DNA from 4 places in the Exiguobacterium sp. s161 genome. Region 3 is predicted to be linked to each of the others. Evidence: riboswitches for the same ligand, from Rfam matches in the RefSeq annotation. Region 3 holds a riboswitch; each other region holds the start of a gene.
The links. Region 3 has a riboswitch for thiamine pyrophosphate ahead of thiD (bifunctional hydroxymethylpyrimidine kinase/phosphomethylpyrimidine kinase). Riboswitches for the same ligand answer to the same signal wherever they lie in the genome.
Positions count from the first base shown of each region.

Region 1: another riboswitch for thiamine pyrophosphate. It lies ahead of KNQ14_RS15435 (3-oxoacyl-ACP reductase); the one in region 3 lies ahead of thiD (bifunctional hydroxymethylpyrimidine kinase/phosphomethylpyrimidine kinase).
Region 2: another riboswitch for thiamine pyrophosphate. It lies ahead of KNQ14_RS08545 (thiamine phosphate synthase); the one in region 3 lies ahead of thiD (bifunctional hydroxymethylpyrimidine kinase/phosphomethylpyrimidine kinase).
Region 4: another riboswitch for thiamine pyrophosphate. It lies ahead of thiT (energy-coupled thiamine transporter ThiT); the one in region 3 lies ahead of thiD (bifunctional hydroxymethylpyrimidine kinase/phosphomethylpyrimidine kinase).

Region 1 is NZ_JACSNH010000008.1:40,253-46,096, reverse strand. It holds gene KNQ14_RS15460 (heavy metal translocating P-type ATPase) at 1-191, opposite strand, end outside; gene KNQ14_RS15455 (ArsR/SmtB family transcription factor) at 184-552, opposite strand; gene KNQ14_RS15450 (hypothetical protein) at 789-1,067, opposite strand; gene KNQ14_RS15445 (hypothetical protein) at 1,045-1,446, opposite strand; gene KNQ14_RS15440 (LLM class flavin-dependent oxidoreductase) at 1,748-3,073, opposite strand; gene KNQ14_RS15435 (3-oxoacyl-ACP reductase) at 3,129-3,881, opposite strand; TPP riboswitch at 4,017-4,117, opposite strand; gene KNQ14_RS15430 (O-antigen polymerase) at 4,929-5,711, shown strand.
Region 2 is NZ_JACSNH010000002.1:186,734-192,577, forward strand. It holds gene KNQ14_RS08520 (hypothetical protein) at 73-429, opposite strand; gene KNQ14_RS08525 (ThiF family adenylyltransferase) at 552-1,559, opposite strand; gene KNQ14_RS08530 (thiazole synthase) at 1,556-2,320, opposite strand; gene thiS (sulfur carrier protein ThiS) at 2,323-2,523, opposite strand; gene KNQ14_RS08540 (FAD-dependent oxidoreductase) at 2,520-3,464, opposite strand; gene KNQ14_RS08545 (thiamine phosphate synthase) at 3,461-4,054, opposite strand; TPP riboswitch at 4,137-4,239, opposite strand; gene nagZ (beta-N-acetylhexosaminidase) at 4,296-5,516, opposite strand; gene KNQ14_RS08555 (OsmC family protein) at 5,513-5,844, opposite strand, start outside.
Region 3 is NZ_JACSNH010000005.1:117,756-123,599, reverse strand. It holds gene KNQ14_RS13165 (murein hydrolase activator EnvC family protein) at 1-1,387, shown strand, start outside; gene KNQ14_RS13160 (murein hydrolase activator EnvC family protein) at 1,589-2,866, shown strand; TPP riboswitch at 2,932-3,042, shown strand; gene thiD (bifunctional hydroxymethylpyrimidine kinase/phosphomethylpyrimidine kinase) at 3,158-3,961, shown strand; gene thiM (hydroxyethylthiazole kinase) at 3,942-4,709, shown strand; gene thiE (thiamine phosphate synthase) at 4,699-5,325, shown strand; gene KNQ14_RS13140 (hypothetical protein) at 5,349-5,792, shown strand.
Region 4 is NZ_JACSNH010000001.1:895,322-901,165, reverse strand. It holds gene rpmB (50S ribosomal protein L28) at 126-314, shown strand; gene KNQ14_RS04355 (amino acid permease) at 455-1,858, shown strand; gene KNQ14_RS04350 (thiamine diphosphokinase) at 1,913-2,515, opposite strand; gene thiT (energy-coupled thiamine transporter ThiT) at 2,517-3,077, opposite strand; TPP riboswitch at 3,138-3,247, opposite strand; gene rpe (ribulose-phosphate 3-epimerase) at 3,270-3,926, opposite strand; gene rsgA (ribosome small subunit-dependent GTPase A) at 3,929-4,834, opposite strand; gene pknB (Stk1 family PASTA domain-containing Ser/Thr kinase) at 4,860-5,844, opposite strand, start outside.

The DNA.
Region 1 (5,844 bases), on a different contig from region 3:
TCTAATTCAGTAATCGTTGTTGAGCCTTTAACGTAAACTTTTGACGCACCAAAGTTTACGTTCGCATCCTGAACACCGGGCAACTTTCTTACATTCTCTTCAAAGATAGAAGCACAGTTTGTGCAAGTAAAACCTTGTACACGATAGGTTTTTCCCTCTATATCAGATTTTTTTTTCGACTGATCAGACATTCACTTCCACCTCTTTATTATGGTCCAATGCGATAAGCATTAACTGTCTAATATATTCATCCTTTAAAGAATAAAACATGAATTTCCCTTCTTTTCTAAACTTTACTGCTTTTTGTTTTTGAAGAGTCCTTAAATGGTGTGAAGTATTTGCAATAGTAGAACCAATGATATTAGCTATATCACAAACGCATAATTCATCATCTTTACACAAAGCAAAAATTATTTTTGCGCGATTTTCGTCAGCAATAGCTTTAAATAGCTGATTCATAATCGAAATATCAATCATCTTCAATTCTTTTTGGATACGATCTACCTTTTGGTCGTCGTAACAGTAGATTTCACAAACATTTTTTTTCACCATGTTCCCACTCCTTAACATTCAAGTGATTATTTGAATAATAATAATAATAAAACTTTTTTAATTAACATTCAAGTGATCACTTGAATGTTAATTAAAAAAGTTTGTGAAAACGGGCGATTTCGCCCGTTTTTTTCGTGCTTGGCTTGATACCAACGGTATCCTTACGAGGAATTGTCATTTCACGCAAGGATATGAAAAAGCCATCATTCCGAATAAGAAATGATGGCTTTTTCATATCATTTTTCTACTTTCTTTTTTCTGTCTAGTACAATCAAAACAATCCCGATAACAAGTTCTACCGCAATTATCTTCCAAGCCAGATCTGGAATCGCCTCAAAGGCATCTCCTTCGGAGCTACCAGTCACATCTAACTCCTTAAGCAAATAAAAATCAGATAAGTAAATGGATAACCACATTTTAGTAAGTGCCGCTAATACGAAACAAAACCCCATCTTCTGCAAAGAAAAAACCTCCACCAAAAAAATAACAGTCTCAATAATGCGAAGTCCTCGCATTCCGATCCCGAGGACTTCTTGATGTTTTATCCATCACTAAAACAACAATACTCATGATGCTCAATAATGTTCCAAGAACTGAAACGAGAATTGTTGTTATGCCATTAGGAATCATAAAACCTATCGGAATTAATCCCAAGAATGTCAAAACTATAATTGATTGATACGCGATATTTATCTTTTTAATCACACTGTTACTGAAAAGAGATAAAATCAACGGCAACAAAAATAATCCGATGATGATCATAAGTGAAATTTTGAATACTCCTGGTTCTTCCAAGGAAATGGTACTCTCACCTACTGAATTCTTTGAAGCAACAAATAACATTGTGATAGCTGAGCACATCATCAAAAATACTAACGTAACTCTTTTTAACATGATAACATCCCCTTACCATAAATATACCATTTTAAATTTAAAAAATGTAATTAACATACTACAAATATAACTTTTTAACAATTTATGAAATGGGGTTATATCTTTTAAAATTTCATAATACTCGTGTCTGTGAGATTTCACGATATAATTAAATTTCTTCTGGATGCCAGCTTCCCATTCGAGATTTTGCAGCAATGAGATTTGGATCGTTCCATCCATTTCCGACATCAAGTTCGTCAATCGAAAGTCACGCCGACTCGTTTTCGGGTCTTCAAGGATTTCTTCAAAATCTTTTCGGGATTTAGCTAAAATTTCCATCTAATTTATTAATTAAACTTAGATGTTCTCGAAGCATAGTACTTTGATAGGACTCTTTAAACAATCTTCTCTTTTGTAACTCAGGAACAATCATGTCTACAAAATCTTCTAAACTTGATGGTAGTGACGGTGGCATTAAGTTGAAGCCATCCGCCACTCCTTCGTTAAACCAAGTTTCCATCTGATCCACAATTTCTTCCGGAGTACCAATCAATGTAAGGTGCCCTCCTCCGGCTGCTAAATAGCCTAACAGTTCTTTGAGCGTCGGATCCGTATCTTCGATAATCTCTAGAATCGTTTGATAGCGTCCAATGGGACCTGAAAAATCTTCAATTGATGGTAAGATCGGAATCTTTGCTTCGAGATCCCATGTGGAGCAGTCCTGTTGCAGAAAAAAACTCAATTGTTTTAATGCATTGACAACCGGTAATTTTTCATCTAGTTCGGCTTTTTTGGCTAGTGCCTCTTCTCTTGTTTTACCAACATACGTTACTAAGCCTGGGTATATCTTAATCTTCCGATTGGGTGATTCAGTCTGTGTAATTTGCTTATGGAGTTTTTCACAAAAAGCATGGGCTTGTTTAAAATTCCATGACACAGAATAGACAGCATCCGCATGTTTTGCTGCAAGGGCAATCCCTTGTTCTGACGCCCCTGCTTGCATCGCTACTGGCTTCCCTTGAGGACTACACGGTGTAGACAAGGGACCTTTTACGCTATAGTAGGATTCGGCATGATGGATGGGTTGGATTCTTTCAGGCTCAATCAATCGGTTAGTTGATCGATCCGCGAGAAAAGCCGCATGATCCCATGATAAAAAAAGCTTCTCCATCAATTTAGCGAATTCGTCCGCCTTTTTATACCGCTCTTCCCTCGGTGGAAGTGCATCCATTCCGTGGTTTAGTGCTTCCCAATCTGTCATCGAGGTCACTAAGTTCCAGCCTACCCTCCCCTTCGTTACGTGATCAAGGCTTAGAAGTTGCCTTGCTACTGTATACGGATTGGAGAACGTGCTTGATATCGTAGTGACTAATCCTATATGATCCGTCACTTGAGAAATAGCCGTTAGATTAATTAAAGGATCCAACCAAAAGGCAGGTAAATCTGTCGCATTGGTAGCCGGAAAGGATTGATTGTCCGCAAAAAATACCGCATCTAAACATCCGCCTTCCGCTATTTGAGCCAAACGCTGATAATAGCGACTCTCTCCGATTTCTTCAATTGCAGAATCAGGCATCAACCATGCGGCTTGGTGATGACCACATCCATATAACAAAACGCCGATATTTAACTGATTTCTGTTCGTCATCTTCTGTTCACGAATCCCTTCTCTTACAAGCTGAGAATTTTTTAAAACGCCCGCTTTAATTCATCGTTAACCCACCATCGACTGTTACGTTTTGACCTGTAATCCCAGATGCTGCTTCTGATGCCAAAAAGGCAACCAGTTGAGCCACTTCTTCTGGGCTCGTCACTTTTTTCAACGGCGTCGATTGGGCAATGAAATCGAATACTTCAGCGGTTGTCACAGCACTCGCATCTGTGACTTTCAATAACCCACCGGAGACGACATTCACGTTTATGCCATATTGACCTAACTCCGCGGCTAGGTTTCGAGTAAAGCCAATCAGACCTGCTTTTGCTGTTGTGTATTCATGATAAGGAACGACTGGGTTTTGATAGAGGTTTGTTCCAATGCTGATGATACTACCGCTATGTCGTTCTATAAATTGTGGCAGAACACTTTGAATGATGTGAAACGCTGCTTTAAGTGTTCCATCCAGTTGCTTTTGATAATCTTCCCACTCTAAATCGATAAACGATTTTTGCGCAACCGGATCAAATTTGAAGTCTACTAACGCATTATTCACGACAACATCGATTTGACCATAATGTGCTGTTGCGGATTGCATCATGCTCTCGACATCTTCCCGCTTCGTGACATCTGCATACAAGGCAATTGCATTCTCTACTCCCAGTTCGCTCACAAGTTGTTCTGCCGCATCCTTGCTTTTAAAGTAATTGATCACCACTTTAAATCCGTTGTGTACTAACACCCTTGCAATCGTCGCCCCAAGTCCTCGACTACTTCCTGTCACTAATACTGTTCTGCTCATTCTTGTCCACTCCCTCATCCATTTTTACAACTTAAATAACGAAGTAGTAAACAAAAAAACGCAACTCTCCAAAAGGAAAGTTGCGCACGTCTAAATAATCACATAGCAAAGAACGACACGATCGTCTCTACTTGTTCATCAGAGTTTACACTTCCCTACGCTAGTACGACCTAGTTCAGGTTCAAAGGGTTTGAGTAGCTACTCATCTCAGTTTAATAACACCCCTAGTGATTCTATTTAAGTTACCTTCACTTTAGTGGTCTTGCGAACACCTGTCAATGATGATGAAAGTGATTTGTTAATAGTATCTCTTTGAAGATCGAGCGTAAAAAATAGGATCATTACCTGATCTAGATTGCTTTGTTACGGTCATATCTTATACTAGACAATCTTAATTATCATTTTTCCTTTGATGATGTCTTAATATACGAGCGATTTAATTTTGCAGATCAATTACGTGACCTAGAAGTCCCAATCGATGATGTTTGGACTAAAGTAAAGCTTATCTTGCGTAAACATCATATGGGAGCCATTAAGCGGTAAGTAGGTCGTCTTCTCTTCGTGTTGATGACTTGATTTTTTCGCCTTAAAGTTATACGTGCTCTATTTGATGCCTTTATTACTTTTTGAATAAAAACGTATCAATTTAATCAATGATGTATTTTCTTTTCCATATTAGCATTGGAGTTCTTCTCAACTGCGTAAGAGTTAAGTGACTTGAAACGTTAGATGCCTTTCTCATTATCATTTAAGTAATGAAGCATTCTTTCTTCCGCTACCGCGTCATGCCCAATTTTCTGCTAGACAGTCCTTTGTGTATCGACTACGACATACAGGCTTTTCTGATTATTTTCAAATCGCGTTGATTGGTGTAAGTCTATTCTCTTAAAAGCTATCAACTATGTTTGATCAGTAATTGCTTATATTTTATTTAAATTAGTACTCGATCGTTACAAGCGTTTTTTAAGAAGAATTATAAATTCCTAATCTATTTTCCTTTGTAAATATGTACAATAAAAATACAAATATTTTAAAGGAGCTGAACTTATGAACATCCGAAAAGTATTATTTCTCGTCGTTATTGCTATTGTCTATCTTTTACTCTTCACCATCACCTTTTGGAGTCTGATTGGCTTAGTGGTCTCAGCAATTGGTCTATACTTTTACTTTAAACCAAGGCTTCGAAATCCAATAAAGTATCCAACTTTTGTCGTTTGGCTAGGAGTATTCATTGCCTTTTCAATTTCTATTTATATGGTAGACAGAATAAATGAGCCTCAAAAAATAGAAGCTGGGTCTTCTACCAAAGAAACAAAGATGTTGGAATCATTAAAGAAAGAGTCAAAGGAGTTAGAAACGTCTTTAGAGGACACGCGACTTAAACTAAAACAGCAACAACAAGAAACGAAAAAATTGAAAGAGGAGTTAGCACGAGAAAAAGACTTACGTTTGCAAACAGTTGAAAGCTATCAAGATGAAGCAGATAAACGCTCTGCTCTTGAGAGTAAGTTCAAAGAAGAAGAAACAAAACGAATTGCCGCCGAAGAGAAAGTAAATGAACTTGAATCATCCCTAGCAAGTATTGAATCGACAGAAGCGTCGGAAAATCTTGCTACTGAAGAAGACTACGAAGAAGCTCCTGACGAAGAATATGTAGAGGAAGATGTGACAACAGATCTAGAATTCGATCCATATGGCGCAGACCGAGATTGTGGAGATTTTTCAAGTGCACAGGCCGCTCAAGATTTTTATCTTGCTGCCGGAGGTCCCATGGATGATCCCCATGACTTAGATCGTGATAACGACGGAAATGCTTGCGATTGGAATTGATAAGCGTATATGAATTTTCTCGCGTATTATAATCGGTAGATTTATTTCGGATTAAATGAGTGATTAAATTTCTAACTAACAATGTGGTAAGTGAAATAACAAAAAGTATGCGCCGGCGCATACTTTTTGTTAT
Region 2 (5,844 bases), on a different contig from region 3:
CGAACATCCGTTTGGAACACAAAAAGCAGAAGGCGATTGCCTCCTGCTTTTTGTGTTCGAACAACGAACGTTTTATTTCGTCCGTTGTTTTCTAAAACGTTGGACGGAACGAATCACAGAAACTGATCCGCCGATGATCGCGCCGACGCCTACGACGATACCTGTTTTAAATTTTTTGCCCGATTGTTCTGATTTATGCGTTGCTTGATTGTGTTCAAAAAGTTGTTGGAGGGGCGACGACGTCTCGACTTCGAGAATTTTCGATGCATCCTGATGCACGTCTTCTCTACGTTCGACACTACAAGGTGACAGATAGAATGGGTTCAAGTTCGTCCGGTACCGATCCGGATTCCAGTTGGCTTGCTGAACAACTGCTTGGGCGTCTTCCGTCTGTGCTTGATCCTTGATTGGATCGAATTCTTGTTTCATCTGAATCACTCCTCTTCACGTTCAAAACTTGTAGACCGATTTATGTCTGAAGTCTTATTTACCTGTTTTTCAAACATTTAAAACATATATATTTTAAATTAGTTTTTAATGTTTTGTGAACGTTAGCCGAAATAGGCATGATAGAGCCGCTTCGCTTTGACGAGATCCGCCTCGCCATGAATTAGAACGCGTCCATCTCGGAAAGCGACCATCCGATGTTCGTCCGTCGTAAACGCCAGCAAATATGGATTATGAGCGGAAATCGCAGCGACCGGCTGGAGACGTTGTTTCAACTGTTCCAGATCCCGCTGTCCGTCTCCCCGGATTTGAACGGCATCCCGACCGCACAGTGCCGTGAAATGAACCGTTTGATCCGATAAGTAAGGGTAGGACGGTTCGATGCCGCACGACGGGCACTCCGTTTGCTTCAGTGACTGGACGTTGATTTGTTGGAACATATTCGACCAGACATCAAACGCAAGCAAGCGCGTCCGCATGGCGTCCGTCTTTCCGCTCAACCACTTCAACGCTTCCGTCACCTGCAAGGAAGCGACCATCTGTACTGCTGGTCCGATGATCCCCGCCGTATCACACGTCTCCTGATCCCGCGGTAATCGATCGAGCAGACAATGCAGACACGGCGTCTCCCCGGGACGGACGGTAAACGTGATCCCATAACTGCCGACGCAGCCACCGTAAATCCACGGAATCGAACGCATCAACGCCATGTCGTTCATCAGCAAACGAATATCGAAATTGTCCGTCGCGTCGATGATCAGATCGATATCATCGAGAAGCCACGTCAGCGCTGCCCGGTCGACGTCCACTACATGAGCTTCGATCGTCACCGTCGAATTAATCGCTTCAAGCCGTGCTTTTGCGGCAATCGCTTTTGGTACGATTTGACGCGCATCGTCTTCGGTATACAGCTGTTGTCGTTGTAGATTACTCCACTCGACATAATCACGGTCGACGATTCGGACGACGCCGACACCGGCGCGGACGAGTTGCTCTGCCGACGCCGTTCCGAGCGCTCCCATGCCGATGATCAGCACCTTCGCTGATGCCAAGCGTGCTTGTCCCGCTTCCCCGATCGGTTGAAATCGAGTTTGCCGTGAGTAACGGTTCATCGAATCAATCCACTCGTTGGACTACTCGCGACCGCATACTGTTTCTTCTCGATACGTCCCGCTTCGTATCCGAAGCGACCTGCTTCGACAGCTAGTCGCATGGCGTGCGCCATCTTGACCGGATCTTGAGCATGGGCAACAGCGGAGTTTAATAAGACACCATCCGCTCCCAGTTCCATCGCATAGGCGACGTCGGTCGGTGAACCGATCCCGGCGTCGACGATGACCGGGACCGTCGTCTGCTCGATGATGAATCGTAGATGAAGTGGGTTGAGAATGCCTTGCCCGGAACCGATTGGTGATGCAGCCGGCATGATGGCGTGACAACCGAGTTCCTCGAGTCGCCGTGCAAGGATGACATCGTCTGACGTATACGGTAAGACGATAAAGCCTTCTTTGAGTAATTCTTCAGAAGCCCGTAACGTCTCGATCGGATCAGGTAGTAACGTCTTATCGCAACCAATCACTTCGACCTTGACCATGTCACACATACCGGATGCCCGCGCAAGCTTCGCTAACCGAACAGCTTCCTCCGCCGTCTTCGCACCAGCCGTGTTTGGAAGTAGATCGTACTTCGCTAAATCAAGCGACTCCAAGAAATTCGCTTGTTGTTTGTCGAAGATATCGAGCCGACGGACGGCGAACGTCAAGATTTGTGAAGCGGACGCATCGATCGCTTTCTGCTGTACCGTAGCATCCGTATATTTCCCTGTTCCGAGTAATAATCGTGATTCAAATGTCTTTTCTCCAATTTTCAGCATGTTTATCCTCCTCCTACGAAATGAACAATTTCAAATGTGTCATTGTCCCGAACGACCGTCTGACCATACACCGCGCGATCGATGATTTGTCGATTCTGTTCGACGATGACGAGCTTTTCCCCTAAGCCGAGTTGCGTTAGCATGTCCTCAATTGTTTTAATCTGTTCGATCGTGTGGTCATTGCCGTTAATCGTAATGTTCATCGGACTTCCTCCTTCTGAATCAACCGTAATGTATTTACCAAGACTTCCGCTGTCGCTGGTGCGAGTAATATGCCATGCCGATGATGCCCTGTCGCTAGGAAGATCCGACGGGATGAATCGGTGCCTCCGATATATGGCAAGCCGGACACCGTTTGCGGTCGTACACCGGACCAGACTTCTTCGATGACCGCGTCATGAATCGGTGGATACAGTCGTTCTGCTGCTTGAAGCAGTGACATGATCCCAGCGACACTGACGCCGACTGTCTCGTCGTGCGGCAGTTCGGTCGCACCGATCAAAATCCGTCCGTCAGCTTTTGGCACGAGGTAGACGGCTTCATCAAACAGAATCGAGCGTAACGGCTGACCCGCGAGACGGACGGCGAGACACTCCCCTTTGACCCCATATGTCGCGATCGAATTTCCGACTGTATCGAGCAAGGCTTGCGACCCGCGTCCGGCAGCGACCGTCACTGTTCGTCCGGTCCACGTTCCTGCGTTCGATTCGATCCTGATGAAGTCATCGTTCTCTTCGATGCGTGTGACATCTACCTGTTCTTCAATCGATATGCCACGTGCGTGTAAGGCATACATCAATGCAGTCGTTAGTCGTCGCGGATCGATTTGACCGACCGATGGAAATAAGTATTCTTGCCCATTTCGTTTCAATAAAAATGGTTGTTCCCGGTAGCCACAATCGATCCCGGTCTCGCGCGTGAGGCGTCGCGCAAGTAACGGATACAGACGGCGACTTCTCGCGGCAAGCGTATGCAATTCTTTTCTCAGCTCGATGTCCGTCGCAAGCATCCCGGCAGCCGCCCGACTCGTCCCTTGTCCGCATGTTCCGCGATCAAGGACAAGAACGGATTCGTTCTGACAAGCGAGACTGTAAGCAAGCGTCAAACCGATGACTCCACCACCGATTATGATGTGATCCGTCATACCCGTACCCCCTGATAACGCTGAATGGCAGCAAGCGGATCCGCTTGACCGAGAATACCGGATAAGACAGCGATTCCGCTTGCACCGGTCGCTGCGATTTCAGGAATGCGATCAGGAGTGATCCCGCCGATTGCGATGACTGGTTTCGTCGTGAAAGTGACAACTTGCTTCAAGGCATCGATCCCTCGCGGTGGTAGATCCGGCTTTGACGCTGTCGGATAAATATGACCGTACAGCAGTCGGTCGGCTCCTTCCGCTTCCGCTGCAAGTGCTTCTGCCAGAGAGTGGACGGATTTCCCGATGATGAGATCCGGAAAGTGTCGCCTTACATCGCCGACGCGTAAGGATCGTCGGGTCAACTGCACACCGATACCAGCGACATGGGCGACGTCGACCCGGTCATGAACCGTTAACTGTTCAGGCGAATACCCTTTCGCAAGGAGCGCGTCAATCAGTTCTACCAATTCTGTTGCCGACAAATTTGGTTCTCGAAGATGAAGCTGATCCGTATATGGTTGAAGCGATTGAAAGGTTTCCACTCCATCGCGTGGATTGATGGATCCCGTCGAAATCAGATGTAGACGCATCATGTTCTTCCTTTCCATACGAAAAAGGACCACTCCCGATGTTGAAGGGAGTGGTCCGAAAATGCGCTGAAGCGCTAAGGATATCTAAGGTTTCGAGCCACTTCCCTCCGCTAGTACGAACTAGATCAGGTTCAAAGGGTCCGGATACTTCCGTCTCAGTCTGCTGCGAGACTCCCCTAGTGTCTTTTCGTGTTTAATTGGCTTGCCCCATTAGTCTAGCATGAGTCGCTTTGCTTCGCTAGTCCTAGTTGAGCGCTTCCACTTGCTGAACAAGCTCCGATTTCGTCGGTCGCTGTTGCTTCTGGCTGTCGGCATAGGTCTGCTTCAGCTTTAAGATCCGCATCACTTTAGCATCGAGCATCGCAGGCGTCAGCGTTTTGTCTTTAACGGCTTGCATTACTTCGGTGTGGACCTTCGGATAGGCACCTGCTTCCGAAAACATCGCCATATCTGCTCCATTGACAAGTGCCTGGCGTGCCGCTTCCGCAAGACCATATCGTTTCGTGATCGCCCCCATGACAAGGTCATCCGTGATGATGACACCCTTGAATCCGAGTTGTTGACGCAAGAGGTCAGTCAAGATCGGCTTCGAGAGCGAAGATGGATTTTGATCGTCATATGCGGGATAGAGAATATGGGCGACCATCACCATCTCGGCGCCCTCTTGAATCGCTTCTTGGAACGGTAACAGTTCCGTTCGCTTCAGTTCTTCCTTTGATGCTGTCACTTTCGGCAAACCGACATGGGAATCGACACTCGTATTGCCGTGACCGGGAAAATGTTTGACGACCGGAATCGTTCCCGTCTCTTGCATCCCATGCATCAGGGCCGTACCGAGAGTCGCGACGGTCTTCGGATCAGCACTTAACGCACGGTCGCCGATGATTGGATTGTTCGGATTGCTATTGACGTCAAGGACCGGTGCGAAGTCCATGTTGAACCCATAAAATCGTGACAGGTGACCGAGCGTACGTCCGACATCTTCCATTTTTGCAGCATCTGCACCTTGCGCCATCCGTTGACTCGTCGGGAGACGTAATCGTTGATCCGGTACCCGGCTGACCCGTCCGCCCTCTTCATCAACCCCGACGAAGGCATACGGTTTTTGGTTCGTTTCTTGAATGGCACGCGTGAACGTCAAGAGTTGATCTTCTGACGTAATATTCCCACCAAGCAGTAAGACCCCACCGATCGCATGCGTCTGCAACAATTTCCGGTCAGCTGCTGAAAGTTCCGTGCCGGCGACTCCGATGTAGAGCAGTTGATCGATCTTTTCTGACGTCGACATCGCTTCAAGTTGCTGCTTTAATCGTGCTTGTTGTCGTTCCTCTTTCGTTGGTTCAGGTTTCGGTTTCTTTTCTTCTGTCGGTTGCTTCGTTTCCGGTTGTGATGGTTTCGTTGGTTCCGTCGTCTCCTGCGCACACCCTGCAAGCAACAGGCAACCGATCAGTGCTACTTTCTTCACAAAGGATCCTCGCTCCGGACACCATTGATGGAATAATAGACGGAAATCTCAGCGTTCAAGGATTGCGAAACCGAACAATATTTATCTTTTGATAACGAGATGGCGCGACGGACCTTATCTTCCGGGAGATCACCTTCGAGCCGGTAATGAATCGAGATCGACGTAAAGCGCCGCGGATGATCCTCTGCCCGTTCCCCTTCGATATCCATTTCGAAATGAGTAATCGTCAAGCGCATCTTCTCTAAAATCGAGACGATGTCGATTCCAGTACAGCCGGCAACGGCATGTAGCAGCAGTTCAGTCGGTCTTGGTGCTTGATTTTCGCCAC
Region 3 (5,844 bases):
ACCTCATTTTGCAGCAGCAGACGATTTAAGTGAACAGAAAGCCAAAAACGAACAACAGCAACAAGACAATGCTAAAAAACAAAAAAACTTAGAGTCTTCTGTTAATCAAGAAGGTAAAAAAATCTCTAAAACACAGCAAGAAGTCAATCGACTAGACGAAGCGTTGAACGAAAAAATCTTTGCTGTCGAAACAAAAGATCGTCAAATCAAAGCAACAGAACGTGAAATCGTTGAGCTTGGAAAAGAAATCGAGAAATATAAAGCGAAACTAAAACGCCAAGAAAAACTACTCGGTGATCGTCTTCGTGTCATGCAAGAGAATGATGGAAACTCAATTAAATGGGAAGAAGTCATCTTTGGCGCTAAAAACGTTGGTGACCTCGTAAGCCGTGTCATGGCAGGGAAATCCATTTCAAAACAAGATGATAAAATGATCACGGATTACCAAAATACGCAAAAGCAATTAGCGGATACGCAACAAAAAGTAAAAGAAAAGAAAGCGCAGTTGGTCGTTGAGAAAAAAGAATTAAAACGTCAACAAGCGGATCTTGAATCACAATTAAAAGAGCGGAACAAACGCTTAAAAGAACTACGTAAGAAAAAAGAAAAGTTCGAAACACAATTGATGGATGCAAAAGAAGTCCAGCAAATTTTGATCGCTCAAGAAAAAGCGATTGCAGCTGAAAAAGCAGCGCGTGAACGAGAAGCTCGAATCGAAAAAGAGCGTCAAGCTCAAGCGGCACGTGAAGCAAAAGCACGGGCAGAGGCTGAAGCAGCTCAAGCAGCAGCTCAGAAAGAAGCGGAACAACAAGCAGCTAAAGAAGCGGCAGCTCAGCAAGCAGCACAAGAGAAGGCAGCGCAGTCAGCAAAACCTTCTGGTTCGACGAAACAATCGGCACCAAAACCATCTACACCAGCACCAACTGCGCCAGCACCGTCAGCTCCTGCGACACCTAAACCGTCACCATCATCAGGCGGACTCTTCATTCATCCAACTGCTGGTGCTGTGACACAAGGGTATGGTTCTGCAGGCGGAGAAAACGGTTATACGTTCCATAACGGGATTGACTTCGGTGGTCCAGTCGGTACGCCGATCGTGGCAGCTGCAACAGGTACAGTCATTACAGCATCAGGTGGCGGACCTTACGGAAATCACATCATGATTGCTCACCAATTGAACGGGAAGACATATACGACAGTCTATGCACATATGAGTTCATTGAACGCTAGTGCAGGTCAACGCGTCAGCCAAGGTCAACAAATCGGTACACGTGGTAGCACAGGAAACTCAACAGGTCCACACTTGCACTTCGAAATTCACGTTGGTGGATACAGCTACAGTGCAACAGGTCCAGCTAACTCAGTAAATCCAATGACTATGTTTTAAACAGTTAAGAATCGTTGCATATGCAACGATTCTTTTTTTTTATATTTGATAAGAAATATATATATTACAAAAAAACGTTTTCACTTGAAATGTAAATGAAATTTTTTTGAAACGATTAGGGTGCTATAATCTATTTCAGATATGAGAGAAACTTGAATACTATAATAAAAAATGAAAATACATAAGTGAGGAAAACGATATATGCTAAAAAAACTAATTTCTACCATTGTTTTAGGGGCATTACTTACAACAGGTACACAACCGATCGCGGCAGCAACGATTAAAGAAAAAAAGGCTGAAAATGCCGCTGAACAACGTAAATTAGAAAAAGAGATTAAAAAGCAAGAAGCTAAAATTTCAAAAGAACAACGTCAAATCAATCGAATCGACGCAGCGATTAACGAAAAGATTTTCCAAGTTTCCGAAAAAAATAAACAAATTAAACAGTTAAGCAATCGAATCGATGAGTTAAAGGCAGACATCGTTCGTTACGAGGAGATGCTACAGAAGCAGGAAGAACTACTCGGTGATCGTTTACGTGTTTTCCAAGAAAACGATGGAAACTCGATTAAGTGGGAAGAAGTCATTTTTGGATCAAAGGATTTAGGTGATTTATTCAGCCGTGTCATGGCGGGTAAAAAGATTGCTGAACAAGATGATAAAATGATTTCAGATTACATCGCGACACAACAAAAATTAGCAGAAGCAAAACAAGCACTTGTTGAGAAAAAAGCGGAGCAAATGCAAGAAAAGAAAGTATTGCTTGAACAAAAAAAAGCGTTAAAAGTTCAAATGAAAGAGCGTAGTGCTACACTCAAAAAATTACGAAAAGGGAAGACGAAGTTTACGACAGAACTGTTAGACGCAAAAGAACTGCAAGCGACTCTCGAAGCGCAAGAACGTGCGATTGCGGCAGCGAAGGCAGCGGCTAAAGCAGCGGCTGAAAAAGCAGCAGCAGAGAAAGCGGCAGCTGAAAAAGCTGCTAAAGCAAGTGCTCAAGCAGCAAAACAAGCCAATAAGAATACAGAATCAACAAGTTCAGATACAACACCAATCGCTTCAGGTGGTGGGAAATTTGTCCGACCATCTTCTGGTGGGGTATCACAAGGGTTCGGACCAGCTAGTGGAGCAAACGGTTATACATTCCATAATGGCGTCGATTTCAAAGGTCCCGTCGGATCTCCGATCGTCGCAGCAGCAGCCGGAACCGTCATTACAGCATCAGGTGGTGGACCTTACGGAAACCACGTCATGATTTCGCATTTCTTGGATGGAAAAGTCTATACGACGGTTTACGCTCATATGAGCTCATTATCTGTTCATGCAGGACAAACGGTCTCTCAAGGTCAGCAAGTCGGAACACTTGGTAGTACAGGAAATTCAACAGGACCACACTTACATTTCGAACTACATGTCGGAGGTTATCAATATAGTGCTTCTTCTCCTCTGAATGCAGTGAATCCATTGGCATATCTGTAATCAAAAAACGGGCTTCGGCTCGTTTTTTTTTTGCTGCTGTGCTACAGTTAAGGCGAAACGAATACTTGAGCAACTAGGGGAGCTGGAGGAATCCGGCTGAGAGGAAAACCAATCTGTTTTCGACCCTATTACCTGAACTGGATAATACCAGCGTAGGAAAGTTGAGCCGAACGGATACCGGAATGCGTGTATAACGCTTTCGTATAGCGTCGACTGCTTTTTTACAGCGGTCGACGCTTTTTTTGTCGGTCACGACTCCCTTACATTGCTCGATGGGAAGGTGAAAAGAACATGAAACATGTACTGACGATTGCAGGATCCGACTCCGGTGGTGGAGCTGGGATTCAAGCAGATTTAAAAACCTTTTCGGCTTTAGGCGTTTATGGAATGAGCGTCCTGACAGCTGTCACGGCGCAAAATACGTTGGGTGTTCAAGCGGTGGAAGAGTTATCTCCAGAAATCGTAGATGCCCAGTTAACGTCGATTTTTTCAGACATTCGTGTCGATGCGATCAAAATCGGAATGGTCTCGAATGCGCAGACGATTCGTGTCATTGCTACACATCTCCGCAAACAGACAGTTCCGATCATATTAGATCCCGTCATGGTCGCTAAAGGCGGTCATGCCCTATTGCGGACGGAGGCTGAACAAGCATTGATTTCGGAGCTTTTACCGCTTGCGACACTCGTCACACCAAATTTACCGGAAGCGGAGCGTTTAACAGGACGATCGGTCACCAATCTAGATGAAATGCGACTGGCGATGCATCAATTAGCTACACAGACAGGGGCAGTATTACTAAAAGGTGGACATCTCTCAGGAGCTGCGACGGATTTGTTGTTTGATGGGGAAGTAGAACACCGCTTCACATCGGAACGGTTAGACAATCAACATACTCATGGAACTGGTTGTACCTTATCTGCGGCGATTGCGGCGCGGATGGCGCTTGGAGAAGATTTGACAGATAGTGTAAGACAAGCAAAGAGCTATGTCACGGAGGCGATTCGTCATGGATTTGCTCTCGGACAAGGTATTGGACCGACACATCATTTTCATTCACTTTGGAGGGATACACATGTTTACGACCATTCTTGAACACAAACCACTCATTCACCATCTGACGAACACGGTGACGATCAATGACTGCGCAAACGTCACACTCGCTGTTGGAGCATCACCCGTCATGGCGGAAGACATTCGCGAAGTAGAAGAAATGGTTAGACTCGCGCAAGCTCTTGTCTTAAACATTGGTACGATCGATGCAGACATGCAAGCAGCTCAACGACTTGCAGCCCGTGAAGCGGGACGTTTGAATGTCCCGATCGTTCTTGATCCAGTTGGAGCAGGGGCAACGACATTACGTACTGCCTTTTCTAAAGAACTCATTGATCTCGGGTGTACGGTCATCAAAGGAAATACTTCTGAAATCAAGACGTTACTTGGGGAAGACGGACGAACTAAGGGAGTCGATGCTGCGGGAGATGCAATGATGGATCGAGAAAGTATTCGTGCATTCGCTCGCAAACACAAATCTGTCCTCGTCGTGACAGGTCCGAACGACTATATCACGGATGGAACGCGCGAAATGGAATTACATGTAGGAACACCTCGTCTAGGAGACATCACGGGTACGGGCTGTATGACGGCTTCCTTGATTGCGAGCTTCCTCGGCGCAGGATATACGGCGTTTGAGGCGGCTGTTCACGGAACATTCGTCATGGGAAAAGCAGGAGAACAAGCAGTCTCTGCGCAAGGTCTTGGTGATTTTAAACGAGAATTGTTCAATGCGATCAGCCTCATGACGGAGCAAGAACTGGTGGAGGTGACAGAACGTGTCAATTGATTACTCCATCTATGCAGTGACGGATCGTCGGTACCATCCTGGCGTCGCGATCGAGACGGTCGTTGAGGAAGCTGTTTTAGGTGGTGCGACGATCGTGCAACTACGAGAAAAAACCGCACAAGGAAAGGAATTCTACGATCAGGCAGTTCGGTTGAAGAGACTGACGGATCGACATGACATTCCTTTGATCATCAATGACCGGATCGATATCGCGTTACTCGTCGGAGCTGGTTTGCATATCGGACAAGAAGACATTCCTTTAACCGCAGCACGTCGCCTTTTACCAGATGCTGTAATTGGTGTGTCGGTAGCCACTGTTGCACAAGCGATTGAAGCAGAACGAGACGGAGCCTCTTATTTAGGCGTGGGATCTCTATTTGCGACGTCATCCAAAGCGGACGCTGATTCCATGTCGCATACGATGCTTCAGGCGATTCGGGAAGCCGTACGATTACCTCTAATCGGTATTGGTGGAATCACAGCAACAAATGTCTCCACCCTTCCCATCCCGCTAGAAGGGTACGCCGTCATTTCAGAAATTTTCGCTAAAGAAGATCGGCAACTCGCTGCGCAGCAAATGACAGATGCTGTGCGAGAATGGCATCAATCACTTTAGAACAGGGTATAATCCGTTCAGAGGTGATTGTATTGAAATGGCAGACGATCCGTTTTCGCGGCTATTGGATTCGATATCGGTTAGAACCACAAATCATTCGAGTCGATAATCAGGGGATCTACCATCTAGGAAAAGTCTTATTTCCGCGTCCTAATCGTATATCTTATGAGATGGCCCTTTTATTGAAAGAAAAGTATGAAAGACGCTACAAACGTCCGTTGTATATTAAAACGAGCTCGATTGCGACGGAAATTTGGGGACATACTCATTTAGACATCTATTACCGGGTACTTCTTCGTCTACCGATTCCGACTCGGCTACGACAGCGCTATTCGAACCGATTAGAGAGTACGAAAATCATTGATATCGGCGTACGCGCTGTCGATCAAAATCGAATCGTCTGGGATATCGGAGATTATGTTGGAGGATGGTTCGTATTTTGGCTCATTCGTAGGCGCATGCGCTAAACTTGCAATGTTCTGTTTTCCCATGGTGCAATATAGGTAAAAACGAGGTGAC
Region 4 (5,844 bases), on a different contig from region 3:
GGTTGTCTGTCAAGTTTTTTTCTTGTCAGCTACTTTTTTTATGTTGCAACCGCCCTGACACCATGCTAAGATAGCAAAGTGTCTATTAGGACGAACGCAAAACAACATAAAAGGAGGCGGAACGCATGGCACGTAAATGCTACGTTACTGGGAAATCGCCAAAGTCGGGTAACAACCGTTCACACGCATTGAACAAAACAAAACGTACTTGGGGAGTCAACGTACAAAAAGTACGTATCCTCGTCGACGGTAAGCCGAAAAAGGTTTGGGTTTCAGCTCGAGCTCTTAAATCAGGTAAAGTCGAACGCGTATAAGGCGCAACCACCGGATGGGAATCTTCCCTTCCGGTTTTTTTATGCCCTCATTTATTTTTCTCATAAACTAATTGTCGCTTTTATTGAAAACGCTTACAATAGGAACGTACTTTATTTTGTCAGAATTGGGGGAAGTCATCATGCAACTCAAACGAGAGATGACGAGTCGACACCTGTTCATGATTTCACTCGGCGGAATCATCGGAACAGGCTTATTTTTAGGGTCAGGATTAACGATTTCACAAGCAGGACCTCTCGGGGCGGTCCTCAGTTACATCGTGGGTGGGACCATCATGTATCTGACGATGTTATGTCTAGGAGAATTAGCGGTCTATCTGCCGGTCTCGGGGTCATTTCAGACCTATACGACCCGATTCATCGGACCAGGGGTCGGCTTTGCCGTCGGTTGGATTTATTGGCTCGGCTGGGCCGTGACGGTGGCACTCGAAATTACAGCTGCCGGCAGTTTGATGGACCGCTGGTTTCCGAACGTACCCGTTGTCGTCTGGTGTACCGTCTTTACGGTCTTGCTGTTCGGTCTGAATGCCGTCTCCGCCAAAGCATTCGGTGAAGCTGAATTCTGGTTCTCGAGTTTGAAGGTCCTCGCGATCCTGTTCTTCATCATTCTAGGTGGCGCTGCTTGGTTCGGCTGGTTACCGATGGAAGCAGATCGTCCGACATCGTTATTTGCGAACTTTACGGCAAGCGGTTGGTTTCCAAACGGGATTCTCGGTGTCTTGACGACGATGATTGCCGTCAACTTCGCCTTCCAAGGAACGGAATTGATCGGTGTTGCGGCTGGGGAGTCCGACACGCCCGAAAAATCGATTCCAAAAGCCATCCGCAACACAGTCTGGCGGACGTTCATCTTCTTCGTCTTATCGATTACGATCGTTGGTGCATTAATTCCGTATGAAACAGCTGGCGGAGTCAGCAGTCCGTTCATCATGGTCTTTGATGCGATCGGTATTCCGTACGCTGCTGATTTGATGAACATCGTCGTCTTGACAGCGTTGTTGTCCGTCGGAAACTCCGGATTATATGCGGCGACTCGGATGTTATGGGCAATGGCGCAAGAAGGGATGATTTCAAAGAAATTATCTTACGTCAATGCACGTGGTGTGCCGATGCGGGCGTTGCTCTTTACGATGATGTTCGCGATGTTATCGCTTCTGACCGCATTTTTCGCAGAAGATACCGTCTTCATTTGGCTCTTGTCCTTAGCCGGACTCGGGGCTCAAGTCGGCTGGATTTCAATCTCTGCTTCGCAGCTTGCATTTCGTCGTCAGTTCGTCCGAAACGGACACGATGTATCCGAACTGAAATTCAAGACACCACTCTATCCGGTGTTACCACTGATTTCGTTGACACTTAACGTCGTCGTCCTCGTCAGTCTTGCGTTTCAAGCGGATCAACGAATCGCTCTATACATCGGTGTTCCTTTCTTCCTTGTCATGTGGGGAAGTTATCATCTCTTCGTCAAAGGAAAACATCTATCCGCTCAAAGCGACATCCGTGTCGCCCCTTCTCAACTCGACGAATAATTTCATCTAAAAAGAGGCCGCGGAGTCATCCACGGCCTCTTTCCTATGATTGTGCTATTCCTTAAGCGTCCGCATCAACAATAGTTCTCCTTGATGGAGCTCTACCTTCGCTTCTGACGCACACCATTCATTACTGACGGTCAAGGAACCTCCGACCGGTACTGGATGTGCATCAAGTGGATATTTGACTCCGGATAAGCTTAAAGTCGATGGTACGAGTGGAATGAACGAAAGATAATGATAGCTCCCTGCTTCGACTGCATACGTTCCCTCAGCCAAGTATCGTACCTCTTCTCGTTTCGTCACGAGTCGTGCCTCTGGGTATCGCTTCAATAGATATACATTTTGGACGGTCATGTCGAGCCGCCCACCTGTCGCCCCGATGATGAAGGTATCCTCAAACTGTTTCTTCTCTGAGACTGTACGAAGTGCCAGTTCGAGATCCGTTTCATCTTTCTCGGCCGGATGAACGATTGCCCCTTCTGGTACATAACCAAGAGAATCAAAATCACCAATCGTCAGGTCGCATGTCAGCCCAAACGATTCAATCGTCTGAACACCACCGTCGACACCGACGATAAAGTCACCTGGCTGACAAAACTTCCGTAAATCCGGCGCTTCTTCTCGCGGACCGGCACAGACGAGAATCGCCCGCATCTCAGACGCCTCGTGCCGAATAACGGAGTAAGCGTGGCGCAGTCGTGAATAAAAGACCCGCAACGACACCACAAAGAACGTAAGACGGTACCATGTATGTCGCGTTATAAATCAATGAATACGGTACGACTGGACCTTCGGCATACTCGGCAAAAAAGACGATTCCACTGATGACATGACAGATATAACGGAGTCCTGCGCCTAATAACGTCGCCAGGAGAACGAACGCCATCAAGCTTTTCTTTTGTCCATTGCGCGCGGCTAGTCTGACTTGACGCGCGAACAGACCACTTAATCCGACGACACCATACGCAATCGTATAGTCAAGCATCGGTTGAACGATCGTCAAGACTTGTGGAGCGAACATCAATTGAATCGTACCGACAAGCGCTCCCGTGACGACCCCTCCGACGACACCGTGGCGAAATGCCATGACGAAGATCGGTAACATCGCTAAGCTGATTGAGCCTCCTTGTGGCATTTTGAATGGAATCAGTAAATCAAAGACGACTCCGAGACTGGCGAAGATGGCAATTTCCATCATCATTTGTAACCGTTTCATGCTATTTTCCTCCTTCATTGTACGAGAGGACGCAAAAAGGCAGTACGACGAACGCCGTACTGCCTGCGTGCGCCACATCCCTACGTCCGTTTGAACGGAACAGGTTCGAAGGGTTAAAGTCTAAAAGACTTCTCTCAGCCGCTTTTCAAGCGACACCCCTTGCGGTCATCATATTTCGTTTTCTCGTTCTTATTATACGGCAGCCCCTTGACGAATGCTAGTGATCGCTTCCGCATAATCTGGTGCATTGTAGATTGCTGATCCTGCGACGAGAACGTTCGCACCGTTATCGATGCAAAGCTTTGCCGTTTCCGGATTGACGCCACCGTCAATCTCGATTTCAAATGTCAGACCACGATCTGCTTTCATTTGCGCAAGTGCTGCGAGTTTCGGCATGACACGCTCGATGAAGGCTTGTCCACCAAAGCCCGGATTGACCGTCATCAATAAAACCATATCGACATCCTCAAGGACGTGTTCAATCGTTGATAATGGCGTATGGGGATTCAAGACGACTCCTGCCTTTGCGCCCGCTGCTTTGATTTGTTGCAAGACACGATGGACATGATTCGTCGCTTCGACGTGGAACGTCACGATGTCCGCCCCTGCTTTGACGAAATCCTCGACGAAACGTTCTGGCTGGTCGATCATCAAATGGACATCGAGAATCATATCCGTCTTTTGACGTAAGCTGCTAAGCACAGGTAATCCAAATGAGATGTTCGGTACGAACTGACCGTCCATGACATCAAAATGGATATAGTCCGCGCCTGCTGCTTCGACTGCTTTAACATCGCGTTCGAGATTCGCAAAATCTGCTGATAAGATAGATGGTGCAATTTTAATCATCTTCAATACCTCCGGGCTCGATTCTTGATTTCGTCTATAAACATACCATAGTTCTCATAACGAGAGGACATGATTTCTTGGGCTTCGACGGCTTCCTTGACGGCACAACCGGGTTCATTCAAATGCAAGCAACCTCGGTATTTGCAATCATCTTGTACAGCCACGAATTCAGGGAAACTCCACCGTACATCCTCGATTTCCATATCATACGGAAAATCGAGGTTCGAGAAACCTGGCGTATCGGCAATCAATCCTTCGGCAAGCGGCATCAATGTGACGTGGCGCGTCGTATGACGTCCTCGTCCGAGTGATTTCGAGATCGCACTTGTTTCTAAATCAAGAGAGGGTTCCAGTGCATTGAGCAATGAACTTTTCCCGACACCGGATTGTCCGGCGAGAACGCTCGTTTTTCCAGCAAGTAACGGACGGACTTGCTCAATACCTGCCAACGTCTCACTTGATGTCTCGATGACCGTATACCCAATCTTCCGGTAAGCGGCAATCGCCTCTCGGACAGCCGGTCCTTTAACATCGTCCAGCAAATCCATCTTCGTCAATAGGATGACGGGTTGAATTTCCTTCGCTTCGATCAAAACGAGAAATCGGTCGAGCAAGTGCGCTGAAAAATCAGGTTCTGCCGCCGAGACGACGAGCAATGCCTGGTCGATATTCGCGACTGGAGGGCGTACTAAAAAGTTGTCCCGCTCCTTCACTTCGAGAATATATCCTGTCTCACTTTCGATATGAAGAACGACCTCGTCTCCGACGACTGGACTGATGCCGCGTTTTCGGAAATTCCCTCTTGCCCGTGAACGGACCTCTCCTTCTGGTGTCATGACATCATAAAAGCCACCCTGCAGACGTATGATCGTTCCTTCTCGATTCTCTTCGATGCGTTGTTCCGTCATCCTATGCACTCCTTTTTCATCACATTCATTGTGCGTCTTTTGCTTGATTGTACGTGATGGTTTTTGAACGATACACCGTATCGTCTTTATAGATCGTAATTTTTCCTTCTTCTCCTGGATCAATCGTCACCGGCACGTCGAATGTCTCATCTTGATCAATCGATTCCTCGATGACGGTCCGCTTCCCTTTCGCGTCTTCCGTCTCAATCCGGATGACTTGTTTCGGTGGTTCCTCGTCCTCGTTCTCGCTGACCGCATCATAGACGACCTTTTCAGGGAACGTTGCCGTCACCGTTTTTTCTTCCTCACCTTTTGAGATGAACACAGTCACGGAGTCGTTCGGTTCGACTTGTGCTCCTGCTTGCGGGAATTGACGGATGACTTGATCGAGCTTCACGTCACTTGAAAATTCTTGTTCAAACGTGCCGTCGAGACCCATTTCATCGAGATACGCTTTTGCTTCATCACTCGATAAGTTCGTCAAATCTTTCAATTCAAAGGACGAAGTTCCTTCTGAGACAGTGATCGTAATCGTCTGTTCTTTTGCGATCACTTCCGTTCCAGCAGAGATCGATTGTCGGATAACATTACCTCGCGCGATTTCATCCGACTTTTCACGTTCGACTTCGACTTTTGCGAATCCAGCCTCTTTTAATGTGGCGATCGCCTCTTTTTCAGCGTCATCTGTCACATCCGGTACTTCGACCGGAGCACTACCTGTAGAGACGACCAAGTTGACTGTCGAACCCTTCTTGACTTGTGCGTTTTCACGCGGTGTCTGACTGATGACATCGCCTTCCTCGACTGTATCGCTATTTCGTTCTGTCGTCTCAACAACGAATCCAAGTTTCTCAAGCTTCGTTTCCGCTTCGTCTCCATCCGACTTGACGACAGATGGTACGGTGACCGTTGGATCTGGCCACATCGCAAACGTCGTAGCTGCACCACCTAGCAATATGAGCAATAAGAGGACGATCCACCAGCGTTTTTTCTTTTTCTTTTCCGGTGTT